Regions from separate parts of the Isoptericola sp. NPDC056578 genome, predicted to be linked through region 1. Evidence: riboswitches for the same ligand, from Rfam matches in the RefSeq annotation. Region 1 holds a riboswitch; the other holds the start of a gene.
What was found. Region 1 has a riboswitch for FMN ahead of ribD (bifunctional diaminohydroxyphosphoribosylaminopyrimidine deaminase/5-amino-6-(5-phosphoribosylamino)uracil reductase RibD). Riboswitches for the same ligand answer to the same signal wherever they lie in the genome.

Region 1 (5,430 bases):
CGCGTCGTGTCCCGTCTCGTGGCCATCGTCGCCCGCAGCGGACCGGGTCGCCCGGGGGCGACGCACGGGGCCGCAGACGCGTTCGTCCGGTGGCGACGTCAGGACACGTCGGCAGCAGGTCCGGCGGGCGCGAGGGTCGGCAGCCTGTACCGGGCGTACGAGCCCACGTGGATCGCGTGCAGCCCGCCGACGACGGCGGCGGGTATCCGGTACTGCCGCAGCTCTCCGTCGATGACGAAGAACTCGCTCGCGACGGCCTCGGCGAGCTGCTCGTCGGTGTACCGGCGTTGGCGTCCCGTGGGGAGGACGGTCGGGCGCGGGACCGACAGAGAGCGCAGGGCCGACCGACCCGAACGACGAGAGGCTCGGACCGTCTCCGGTCCGAGCCTCTCGTTCGTGTGCTGGTCGGGCTGACAGGATTTGAACCTGCGACCCCTTGACCCCCAGTCAAGTGCGCTACCAAGCTGCGCCACAGCCCGTCGACCCCGCACGTGACACCGTGGTGCCACCCCGCAGGGCCGACCGAAATACTACCCCAGGTCAGACACTGGTCCCGCATCGGCGCGCGCACCGCCGACCTGTGTCGCCCGGACGGCACCGAGGACGCGCGCGGTGGCCAGCGCCGCGGCGGCGGCCTCGTACCCCTTGTCCTCGTGCGAGCCGTCCAGCCCGGCGCGGTCGAGGGCCTGCTGCTCGTCGTCGCACGTCAGGAGCCCGAACCCCACGGGGACGGTGTGGTCGAGGGCCACCCGGCTCAGCCCGTCGGTCGCGGCGGCGCACACGTAGTCGAAGTGCGGGGTGCCGCCGCGGATCACGACGCCCAGGGCGACGACGGCGTCGTACCCGGCCTCCGCGAGCGCCTGGGCGGCGACGGGCAGCTCGAACGAACCGGGCACGCGCACGACCCGGGGGTCGCCGACCCCGTGGTCGGCGCACGCGCGCAGCGCGCCGTCGAGCAGCCCGTCCATGACCACCTGGTGCCAGCTCGCCGCGACGACGGCGACGCGCAGGTCGGAGCAGTCGACGGGCGCCGCGGTCGGGGCGCCGGCGCCGCTCATCGGGCGGCTCCGGCGGCCGTCGGGGCGGGCCGGGTCGCGGGGAGAGTCGAAGGGAGAGTCGGGGCGTCGTGCATCGTTCCTCCGGTGTCGTGCGGGACGTCGGTCAGGTGGGGCAGGTCGTGCCCCATGCGGTCGCGCTTGGTGCGCAGGTAGCCGAGCGTGCGCGGGTGGGCGGGCAGGGTGAGGGGCAGCCGCTCGACGACGTCCGCTCCCCCGGCGACGAGGCCGTCGACCTTGGCGGGGTTGTTGGTCAGCAGGCGCACGGCCGGCACGCCCAGGTCCTTCAGCACGTGCGCGGCGGCGGTGTAGTCGCGGGCGTCGGCGGGCAGCCCCTGGTCGAGGTTGGCGTCGACGGTGTCGCGCCCGACGTCCTGCAGGGCGTAGGCGGCGAGCTTGGCGGCCAGCCCGATCCCCCGCCCCTCGTGCCCGCGCAGGTAGACGACGACACCTCGGCCGGCCTCGGCGATCCGCCGCAGCGACTCGTCGAGCTGCGGCCCGCAGTCGCACCGCAGGCTGCCGAACGCGTCCCCCGTGAGGCACTCGGAGTGCACCCTCGTCAGCGCGGGGCCGTGCCCGGGGGCGGCCAGGGCGTCCAGGGCCCCTGCCACCAGCGCGACGTGCTCGTCGCCCGAGCGGGTGTCCCGGTAGGCCACGGCGGTGAGGTCGCCGTGCCGGGTGGGCAGGGTCGTGACGGCGACGCGCTCGACGAGCAGCTCGGTCGCCCGCCGGTAGGCGACGAGGTCGGCCACGCTGATCAGCGCGAGCCCGTGCTCGGCCGCGAACTCCCGCAGCGCGGGCAGCCGCATCATCGTGCCATCGTCGTGCACCAGCTCGGCGAGCACGCCGGCCTCGCCCCGCCCGGCGAGGCGCGCCAGGTCGACGGCCGCCTCGGTGTGCCCGCGCCGCTCCAGGACGCCGCCGGGACGGGCCCGGAGCGGCAGCACGTGCCCGGGCCTCGTGAGGTCCGCGGGCCCGGTCGCCGGGTCGGCGAGCAGGCGCGCGGTGCGGGCCCGGTCGGCGCCGGAGATCCCGGTCGAGACGCCCGTGGCGGCGTCGACCGTCACCGTGTAGGCCGTGCGGTAGGCGTCCTGGTTCGCCTCGACCATGAGGGGCAGGCCGAGCCGGTCCAGCTGGTGGCCCGCCACGCCCACGCACACGAGGCCGCTGGTGTGCCGCACCAGGAACCCCATGAGCTCGGGCGTCGCGGCGTCCGCGGCCAGGATGAGGTCGCCCTCGTTCTCGCGGTCGGCGTCGTCCGCGACGACGACGGGGCGCCCGGCCGCGACGTCCGCGATCGCCCGCTCGACCCGCCCGACGGCGCTCACCGCGCCGCTCCTGCCGCAGCCGCGAGGCCGTGCGCGGTGCCGGACGCCAGGTGCCGCTCGACGTACTTGCTCAGCACGTCGACCTCGAGGTTGACCGGCTCCCCCACGGCGCGGGCGCCGAGCGTCGTGCGCGCCCGCGTCTCGGGGATGAGGCTCACGGTGAACGCGTCGTCCCGCGCGTCCACCACGGTGAGGCTCACACCGTCGACGGCGATCGAGCCCTGCGCCACGACGTACCGCGCCAGCTCCGGGGGCAGCGCGATCTCGACGACCTCCCACTGCGTGCCCGGCGTGCGCGCGAGCACCGTGCCGACGCCGTCGACGTGCCCCTGCACGACGTGCCCGCCGAACCGCCCGTCGGCCGCGAGCGCCCGCTCGAGGTTGACCGGGTCTCCGGCACGCCGCCCGCCGAGGCTCGTGCGGGCCAGGGTCTCCGCCATGAGGTCGGCCGTCCAGGTGGCACGACCGTCGTGCTCCCCCGTCTCCGCGACGGTCAGGCAGCAGCCGTCGACGGCGATCGAGTCGCCGAGCCGGACGCCGTCGAGCACCCTCTCGGCCGCGACGGTGAGACGGGCGCCGTCCGCGTGCTCGCGCACGGCCACGACGGCGCCGAGCTCCTCCACGATTCCGGTGAACATGGCTCAGTGCTCCTTCCGCGGCCGCAGGGCCAGCCGCACGGTGGGGATGTCGGTGGGGTCGTCCGGGTCCCGGGGCAGGACGGCGACGTCGAGGAGGTCGAGGCGCGCGGCGTCCGCGATGGTCCCGATGCCGAGGTCGGCGACGGCGGAGGCGCCGACGCCGAGCAGCACGGGGGCGACGTAGGCGACGACGTCGTCGACGAGACCGGCGCGCCAGAAGGCGGCGGCGAGGGCGGGACCGCCCTCGAGCAGCACGTGCCGGTGCTCGCGGTACCAGAGCAGGTCCAGCACCTCGTGCGGGTCGTGGGTGCGCAGGTGCATCACCGCCTCCCCGGCGGCCGCGGCCCGCGCGAGCCGGGACGACGCGGGCAGGTCCCGCAGCCCGACGACGACCCGGTCCGGCTGCTGCCCCGTCAGCGGGACGTGCCGCACGGTGAGGTCGGGGTCGTCGGTGAGCGCGGTGCCGGTGCCGACGACGACGGCGTCGACCCCGGCCCGCAGCCGGTGCACGTCGCGCCGCGCGGCCCGCCCGGTGATCCAGCGCGAGGTTCCGTCGGCGGCCGCGGAACGTCCGTCGAGCGTGCTCGCGACCTTCCAGGTGACGACGGGACGGCCGAGCTCCAGCGCGCGCGTCCAGGTGGCGTTGAGGGCGCGGGCCTCGTCCGCCAGGACGCCGCCGACCACCTCCACGCCTGCGGCACGCAGGCGCGCGGCACCCCCCGACGCCGCCGGGTTGGGGTCGTGCTGGGCGTGCACGACCCGTGCGACCCCCGCCTCCAGGAGCGCGTCCACGCACGGCCCGGTGCGCCCGTGGTGGTTGCAGGGCTCGAGCGTGACGACGGCGGTGGCCCCGCGCGCGGCGCCCGGGCCGCGGGACTCGGTCGCGCGGCGCAGCGCCTCGACCTCGGCGTGGGGCGTGCCCGCGCCACGGTGGAGACCCTCCGCGATCGTCGCGCCGTCGGCGTCGAGGAGCACGCACCCGACGCGCGGGTTGGGTCCTCGGGCCGGCACCTGCCCGGCCAGCTCCAGCGCGCGCTGCATCGCGGCGCGCTCCGCCGTCGTGGCACTCATGCGTCCTGCCCCTGTCGTCCGGTCGCGGACCCCGGGGCAGGAAGGCGGGGTCGGGACGTGCTCGCACCTCCGGTCCCGGACGTCGTCACGACGGACGGCGCCGGCCACGAGGGCCGGGGACGGACCGGACGGGGAGCCGTCGCGTGCGCTTCCCATCCGGACTTTGACCGTCGGTCCAGGAGTTCCACCTGGTCAACCGGTCACAGGCTGTGACCGGGTCGCGGACTTTCACCGCCGGCTCGGAATTTCACCGACCCCAGAGCACGCGAGCTTTTCGCTCGTCACCGCCGACCGTGCCATGCTCCGCGACCACCTGGCAAGCCCGAGTGGCGGACGTCTCACGGGCCGGCCGTCGCTCCGTCGGTCCCGTGCGTCCGCGCGACGGCGCTCAGCGCGCCCGCGGCCGGACGGAGCGTCGCTCGTCGTCCCGCCCCAGGGCGACCCCGAGGGCGACGAGCACGACGAGGTCGACCGCCAGCCCCGCCACGGCCACCCACTGCACCGTGCGGAACGCGAGGAGCTGGGTGACCAGCAGGCTGACGAGGACGCCCCGGCGCACCCACACCGCGCCCGCGCGATGGTCGCGCGGGCCGACGACGAGCGCCCGCACGACGCACGCCACCGTCACGGCGACGGCCGCGAGGATGCCGACGCCGACCCAGGTCGGGACCGCGACGCCGCCGAGCAGCACCCGCAGCGCCACCACGACCGACCCCGCGCTGGTGCCGAGCACCGCCACCGTCACGACCGCGGCCGCCCAGCGGTGCTCCATCGCGTCGGCGAACCACGCCGACACCCGGACGACCAGCGCCCGCACGGGGTCCGGCACGGCGACCGCGTCCGCGGGCACGGCCTCGACGAGCGCGGCCACCTCGTCGGCGGCGGGCTCGCCGCGGCCCCGCTCCACGAGCGCCCGCGCCTCCTCGCGCTCCGCGTCGGTGAAGCCGCCCGCCACCCCGGCCACGGCACGGTCGGTCGCCACCGCGAGGTACTCGGCCGGGTGGTGCGACCGCCTCCCGTGCAGCGCCTCCACGAGCAGCACGAGCACGACGACGACCGCGTAGATGAGCGCCGCCGTCGGCTCGTAGAAGTAGTCGTTGTCCGAGGTGACGAACTTGCCGATCTCGTCGACGAACAGCCCGAAGCCGACGCCGCCCAGCACCGCGCCGAGCGACCGCGGCGCCGGCCCCACCCAGGAGAGCAGCACCACCACCGCGAGCGCCATGCCGAGACCGCCCCAGAGCACGTGCGCCACGTGCAGACCGCCGCCGCCCACCTGCGGGTAGCCGGAAGCAGCGAGGAGGAACCGGGTCACGAGCACCGTCGCCACCGCAACCA
Region 2 (5,430 bases), on a different contig from region 1:
GATCCGCAGCGCGTCCTCGCCGCGCGGGATGCGCGTGAGGACCGGGCCGAAGAACGCCACGCCGTCGACGTGGATCGTCGGCGTGCCGACGTCCTCGCCCACCGGCTTCATGCCCTCCTCGTGCGACACGGCGAGGGCGGCGTCGTAGGCGTCCGACGACGCGGCGTCGGCGAGCGACGCGGGCAGGCCGGCCTCGGCCAGGGCCTCAGCGGCGACGGCGTCGAGGTCGTCCCGGCGGCCGCCGGGGTGGATGCGCGTGCCGGCCGCGGTGTAGAAGGTGCTGAACGCCTCCGGGCCGTGCTCCGTCTGCACCGCCGCGGCGACGCGACCGATGCCGCGCGAGGCCTCGATCCTCGCCCGGTAGTCCGCCGGGATGTCCCGGTCCTTGTTCAGCAGGTACAGGCTCATCAGGCGGAACGTGAGCTCCACGTCCCGGTGCTCCGCGACCTCGAGCGCCCAGCGCGACGTGATCCACGCGAACGGACACAGCGGGTCGACGTACACGTCCACGACGGGGACGGTCGTGCGGGGGGCGGTGGTGGTCTCAGGCGCGGTGGTGGTCCCGGAAGTCACGACCGCCACCCTACCCATGCCGGGGGCACGTGTTCCGCGGGAGGGCGCAGCGGTAGCCTCGGCCCGTGCGCAAGGTGCGGTGGGCGAGCGTGTGGACCGTGGTCGGGGCGTGCGTCGTCGCACTAGCGATGCTGTGGGTCGTGCTGCGCGGCAAGGTCTGGGCGTGGATCCCGTTCTTCATCGCCGCCGGGGTCGCGGTGCGCGAGATCCGGTACCTGCAGCGGGCCCGCCGCCCCGCCGAGGCGGGCTTCGACGAGCGCCGCCGCGGGGAGCCGGACGACGGTCGCGGGCGCCGCCGCCGCTGAGCCGGACGACCGACCGGACGACCGAAGAGTCACCCGCCCGAGGCATCGACGGGGGCCGAACCCCACGGTTACCGTCGAGTGGGAGGCGCCGCGGCCGACCGGCGCCCCGAGGCGGCCCGTGCGGCGCGCGGGCCCCGGGACGGAGGCGTCGCCATGTCGGACGTGACCCGGTCCACCGGGACGACCACCACCACACCCACCGCCACACCCGCCGAGACGACGGCCGTGGAGGAGTTCGCCGACCGGCTGTTCGGCGCGACGCTGGGCGCGATCGACACCCTGGCGGTGTACGTCGGGGACTCGCTCGGCTGGTACCGCGCGCTCGACGCGTCGGGACCCCAGACGTCCGCGGAGCTGGCCGCCGCCACCGGCACGTCCGAGCGCTACGCCCGCGAGTGGCTGGAGCAGCAGGCGGCCACGGGGATCCTCGTGGCCCATGAGCCCGCCGGGTCGTCCGACGGGACCCGGTCCGCGGACCGCACCTTCGAGCTCCCCGAGGCGCACGCCGAGGTGCTGGCCGACCCCGAGTCGCTGTCCTACCTCGCGCCGCTGGCGCGGTTCGTCGGCGCCGTGGGGCCCCAGCTCCCGCACCTGCTGCGGTCGTACCGCACCGGCGGCGGGGTGTCGTGGGACCAGCTCGGGGACGACGCCCGGCGCGCGCAGGCCGACGTCAACCGCCCCTGGTTCGAGCACCGCCTCGCCTCCGCCCTGACGGCCGTCGAGCCGGTGCGCGAGGTGCTGAGCCGTCCCGGGGCCCGTGTCGTCGACGTGGGGTGCGGGTTCGGCTGGTCGACGCTCGCGCTCGCGCGCGCGTTCCCGACGGCGGAGCTGCACGGGGTGGACCTCGACCGGCCGTCCGTGGAGGCGGCCCGGGTCGCCGCGGCCCAGCGCGGGCTCGAGGAACGCGTCACCTTCCACCTGTCCGACGCCGCGGAGCTGCGCACCGCCGAGCCGTTCGACGCGGCGTTCGCCTTCGAGTGCCTGCACGACATGCCGCGACCGGTCGCCGTGCTGGAGGCGGTCCGGGAGTCGGTGCGGCCCGACGGCGTCGTCGTGGTGATGGACGAGGCGGTCGCCGAGGAGTTCCGGGCGCCGGCCGACGACGTCGACCGGATCATGTACGGCTACAGCCTGTTCGTGTGCCTGCCGGACAGCCTGTCGTCGTGGCCCTCCGCCGCGACGGGCACCGTCATGCGGCCCGCCACGCTCCGCCGGTACGCCCTCGAGGCGGGCTTCGCCGGCGTCGAGGTGCTGCCCGTCGACGACTTCGGCTTCTTCCGGTTCTACCGCCTGCTGCTGGACGGGCAGGACGGGCGGACGTCGTCGGGTGGGAACGGGTCCCCGGAGTAATCTCCCTGGCATGACCGCCGTCCGGACGCACACCCACGCCCAGGCCGTCGACGCCGCGATCGACCTCTTCTCCCGGCAGGGCTACGAGCAGACCACCGTCGAGGAGATCGCCGACGCCGCCCGCGTCAGCCGCGCGACGTTCTTCCGCCGCTTCCGTTCCAAGGAGGACGTGGTCTTCGCCGACCACGAGCTGCTCCTGGAGGAGGTCGTGGTCATGCTCGCGGAGACCCGCCCCGAGGCGAGGGCGAGCGAGGAGTCCGGCCGCGCGCCCGAGCGGGCGTGGGACCCGACCACCGACCCGTACCTCGAGGTCTGCCGGGCCGCCCGGCTCGTCTTCGACCACCACGTGGGCCAGCGCGAGACGTCGATCGCCCGGCACCAGCTGCTGCAGCAGGTGCCGGCGCTGCGCGACCGCGAGCTGGTCACGACGCACCGCTACGAGCGCGCCTTCACCGCCTACCTGCGCGACACCCTGCCGCCGGACCGGTCCACCACCACGATGTCGATCGCGTTCGCGGCGTCCGTCGTCGCGGTGCACAACGCGATCCTGCGCCGCTGGCTGCGCAACCCCCACCTCGACCTGCGTCCCGAGCTGGAGGAGGCGTTCGCCGATCTCCGACGCGCCGCCGGCGCCCCGTTCCCGCACGGCGACGGCGAGCCGGCGGCCGACGCGCCGGCGGTCGACGCCGCCACCGACACCGACGCCGTCGACAGCCCGGGCGAGGCACGGACGGTCGCGACGGGCGGCGACGGGCGGCGCGTCGTGGTCACGGTGCTGGAGCCCGGGGCCGGGCCGGACGACGTCGCACGCGCCGTCCGCGACGCGCTGGCCTGAGCCGCCCCGGGCACCTCTTGCCGGGACCGCCCCGCACCGCTACCTTCCAGACACCCGGCACCCGGGGCGACGAGACCCTGGGGGCACCGATGGCGGCACGAGCACCACGGCACGTCACCGCGGTGGCCTTCGCCCTCCTCGCCACCCTCCTGGCGACGGCCCTCGGCGGCTGCTCGGGAACCCCTCGGGTGAGCACCCCGGGGGGCGACGACGACGGGATCCTCGCCGAGATCGGCGTCTCCGACGTCGACGACGGCGAGGTCCACACGATCATGGTCGCGGAGGTCTGCCTGCGGGACAGCAGCGGCGGCACGGTGACCGCCGTCGTCCCGGACCCCGGCTCCGGCCTGGAGGTGCGGCGGTTCACGGTCGGGCAGCCGGCCGACCCGTCGAACGGCGTGGGTGGTGCGGAGGGCACGCTGGACGAGAACGGCCTCGGCGCGATCGCGCACGACGTCCTGGCCGTCTGCGACGAGGACCCTCCCGACCAGGTCCACGTCGAGGTGACCCGCACCTCCCCCGCGGCGTACTCGGCACAGCTCACCCTCGATTTCGTGGCGGACGGACAGCGGGGCGAGCTCACGAACCACGTCTCCCTCACCATGTGCGCCCCGGACGCCACGGAGCCCCGCTGCGCGTCCGACGGCTGACGGTCCGCGGCCACGGCCGCGGCGGGGAATGCCGCTGTGGCATCCTGAGTTGTGCAGGACGCCGCCGGGACCTCCGGTGGTGGAAAGACACGCACGTACGTGCTCCGGGGTCGGTGAAATTCCGAGCCGGCGGTGACAGCCCGCGACCCGGCCTCCACCCGCAGACGCGGGGAGAGGCCGGCTGACCTGGTGTGATTCCAGGGCCGACGGTCAAAGTCCGGATGGGAGGAAGCACGTGCGGCACGCGCCCGACAGGGTGGGTGCCGCCGGGCGTCGTGTCGTCGACGACGGCCCCACGGGGCCCGACGCGGCGAGCGCCGACCCTCACCCCCGGACGCCGCACCTCGGACCGGGAGAGTGAACGATGGACGTGATCGACACGTTCTTCAACGCCACGCTGACCATCGGTGACCAGCACATGTCGTGGCGCGAGATCGTCGGCAACGGCTTCGGCCTCGCCTCCGCCCTCGGCGGCATGCGGCGCAAGGTGTGGGCGTGGCCCGTCGGCATCGTCGGCAACCTCGTCCTGTTCACCGTTTTCATGGGCTCGTGGTTCGGTGACTCGAGCCGCGCGGACATGCTCGGCCAGGCCGGCCGGCAGGTGATGTTCCTCATCGTCTCGATCTACGGCTGGGTGCAGTGGCGCCGGACCGAGCGCGCCGCCCTGGACGTGCGCGCCGACGGCAGGATCCCCGCCGACGGAGGTGCCGCGGTGCACCCGCACTGGGCCTCCTGGCGGGAACGCGTCGGGATCGTCGTCGTCATGGTGGGCGGCACCCTGCTGCTCACCCCGTTGTTCCGCGCCCTCGGCTCGTACGAGCCCGTGTGGTCGGACGCGTGGATCTTCATGGGCTCCCTCATCGCCACGTACGGCATGGCCAAGGGCTGGGTCGAGTTCTGGCTGGTGTGGGTCGCGGTCGACGTCGTGGGCGTACCCCTGCTCTGGTCGGCCGGGTACTACGCCACGGCGCTGATGTACGTGTTCTACGGCGTCTTCACCCTGACCGGGTTCTTCGTCTGGTGGCGCGTGCACCGGCGCGAGCAGGCCGAGACGGGGACGACGACGCCCGCCGTCGCACCCTGACGGCACCGCCCGTCAGTCGTCGATGTCGAGCTCGGTGCCCGGCGCTGCGGCGCGGGCACCGAGACGCGCGTCGTCGAGGACGGTGGCCACCAGCTCGGCGGAGCCGCCAAGCGCCGCCTCGCGCGTGTACTCCGGGATGCCGACGAACCACGACCGGTCCTCGGGCCACACGACCGACGGCAGGGCGTCGTGCCGTCGCAGGGCGAGCGCCGACCCGAGCGGCCCGGTCCACAGGAAGCGGGAGCGGTGCGGGTAGTCGAGCGAGGCGGCGGCCGGACCCTCCACACGCATCGCGGCGAGCTCCGCCGCGGCCTCGGCCTGCGCCCGACGCAGCTCGTCCCGCCCGGCGCGCGCCTGTCGACCCCACTGCCACCAGCGCGGACGCTCGTCCGACACGTAGAGCGCCGCCATCCCCGGCGCCGTGGCGGGGTCGTCGCCGTGGTCGTAGAGGAAGCCCCAGCCCTCCCACAGACCGACGTGCACCGCCTGGCCCCCGGTCCCCGCGGCCCGAGCACCTCCAGCAGCGTGGCGAGGCGATCGTAGGCGCCCTCCGGCACGACGTCGCGCTCCTCCGGCTCGTCGTCGTCCAGGGGGAACGGCACGACGGCGTACGCGTCGTAGACCGGTGGGACG

Region 2: it holds a riboswitch for FMN, as region 1 does, so the genes downstream of both, pnuC (nicotinamide riboside transporter PnuC) here and ribD (bifunctional diaminohydroxyphosphoribosylaminopyrimidine deaminase/5-amino-6-(5-phosphoribosylamino)uracil reductase RibD) in region 1, are expected to answer to the same signal.

Annotation. Positions count from the first base shown of each region.
Region 1 is NZ_JBHTVC010000004.1:35,183-40,612, reverse strand. Features, by position in the region: tRNA gene ACFQ80_RS02695 (tRNA-Pro) at 403-479, opposite strand; gene ribH (6,7-dimethyl-8-ribityllumazine synthase) at 531-1,058, opposite strand; gene ACFQ80_RS02685 (bifunctional 3,4-dihydroxy-2-butanone-4-phosphate synthase/GTP cyclohydrolase II) at 1,055-2,383, opposite strand; gene ACFQ80_RS02680 (riboflavin synthase) at 2,380-3,021, opposite strand; gene ribD (bifunctional diaminohydroxyphosphoribosylaminopyrimidine deaminase/5-amino-6-(5-phosphoribosylamino)uracil reductase RibD) at 3,025-4,092, opposite strand; FMN riboswitch at 4,232-4,361, opposite strand; gene ACFQ80_RS02670 (hypothetical protein) at 4,481-5,430, opposite strand, start outside.
Region 2 is NZ_JBHTVC010000052.1:4,546-9,975, reverse strand. Features, by position in the region: gene ACFQ80_RS17430 (disulfide bond formation protein DsbA) at 1-591, opposite strand, end outside; gene ACFQ80_RS17425 (hypothetical protein) at 639-878, shown strand; gene ACFQ80_RS17420 (class I SAM-dependent methyltransferase) at 1,032-2,228, shown strand; gene ACFQ80_RS17415 (TetR family transcriptional regulator) at 2,239-3,063, shown strand; gene ACFQ80_RS17410 (hypothetical protein) at 3,153-3,713, shown strand; FMN riboswitch at 3,809-3,952, shown strand; gene pnuC (nicotinamide riboside transporter PnuC) at 4,078-4,797, shown strand; gene ACFQ80_RS17400 (hypothetical protein) at 4,810-5,280, opposite strand.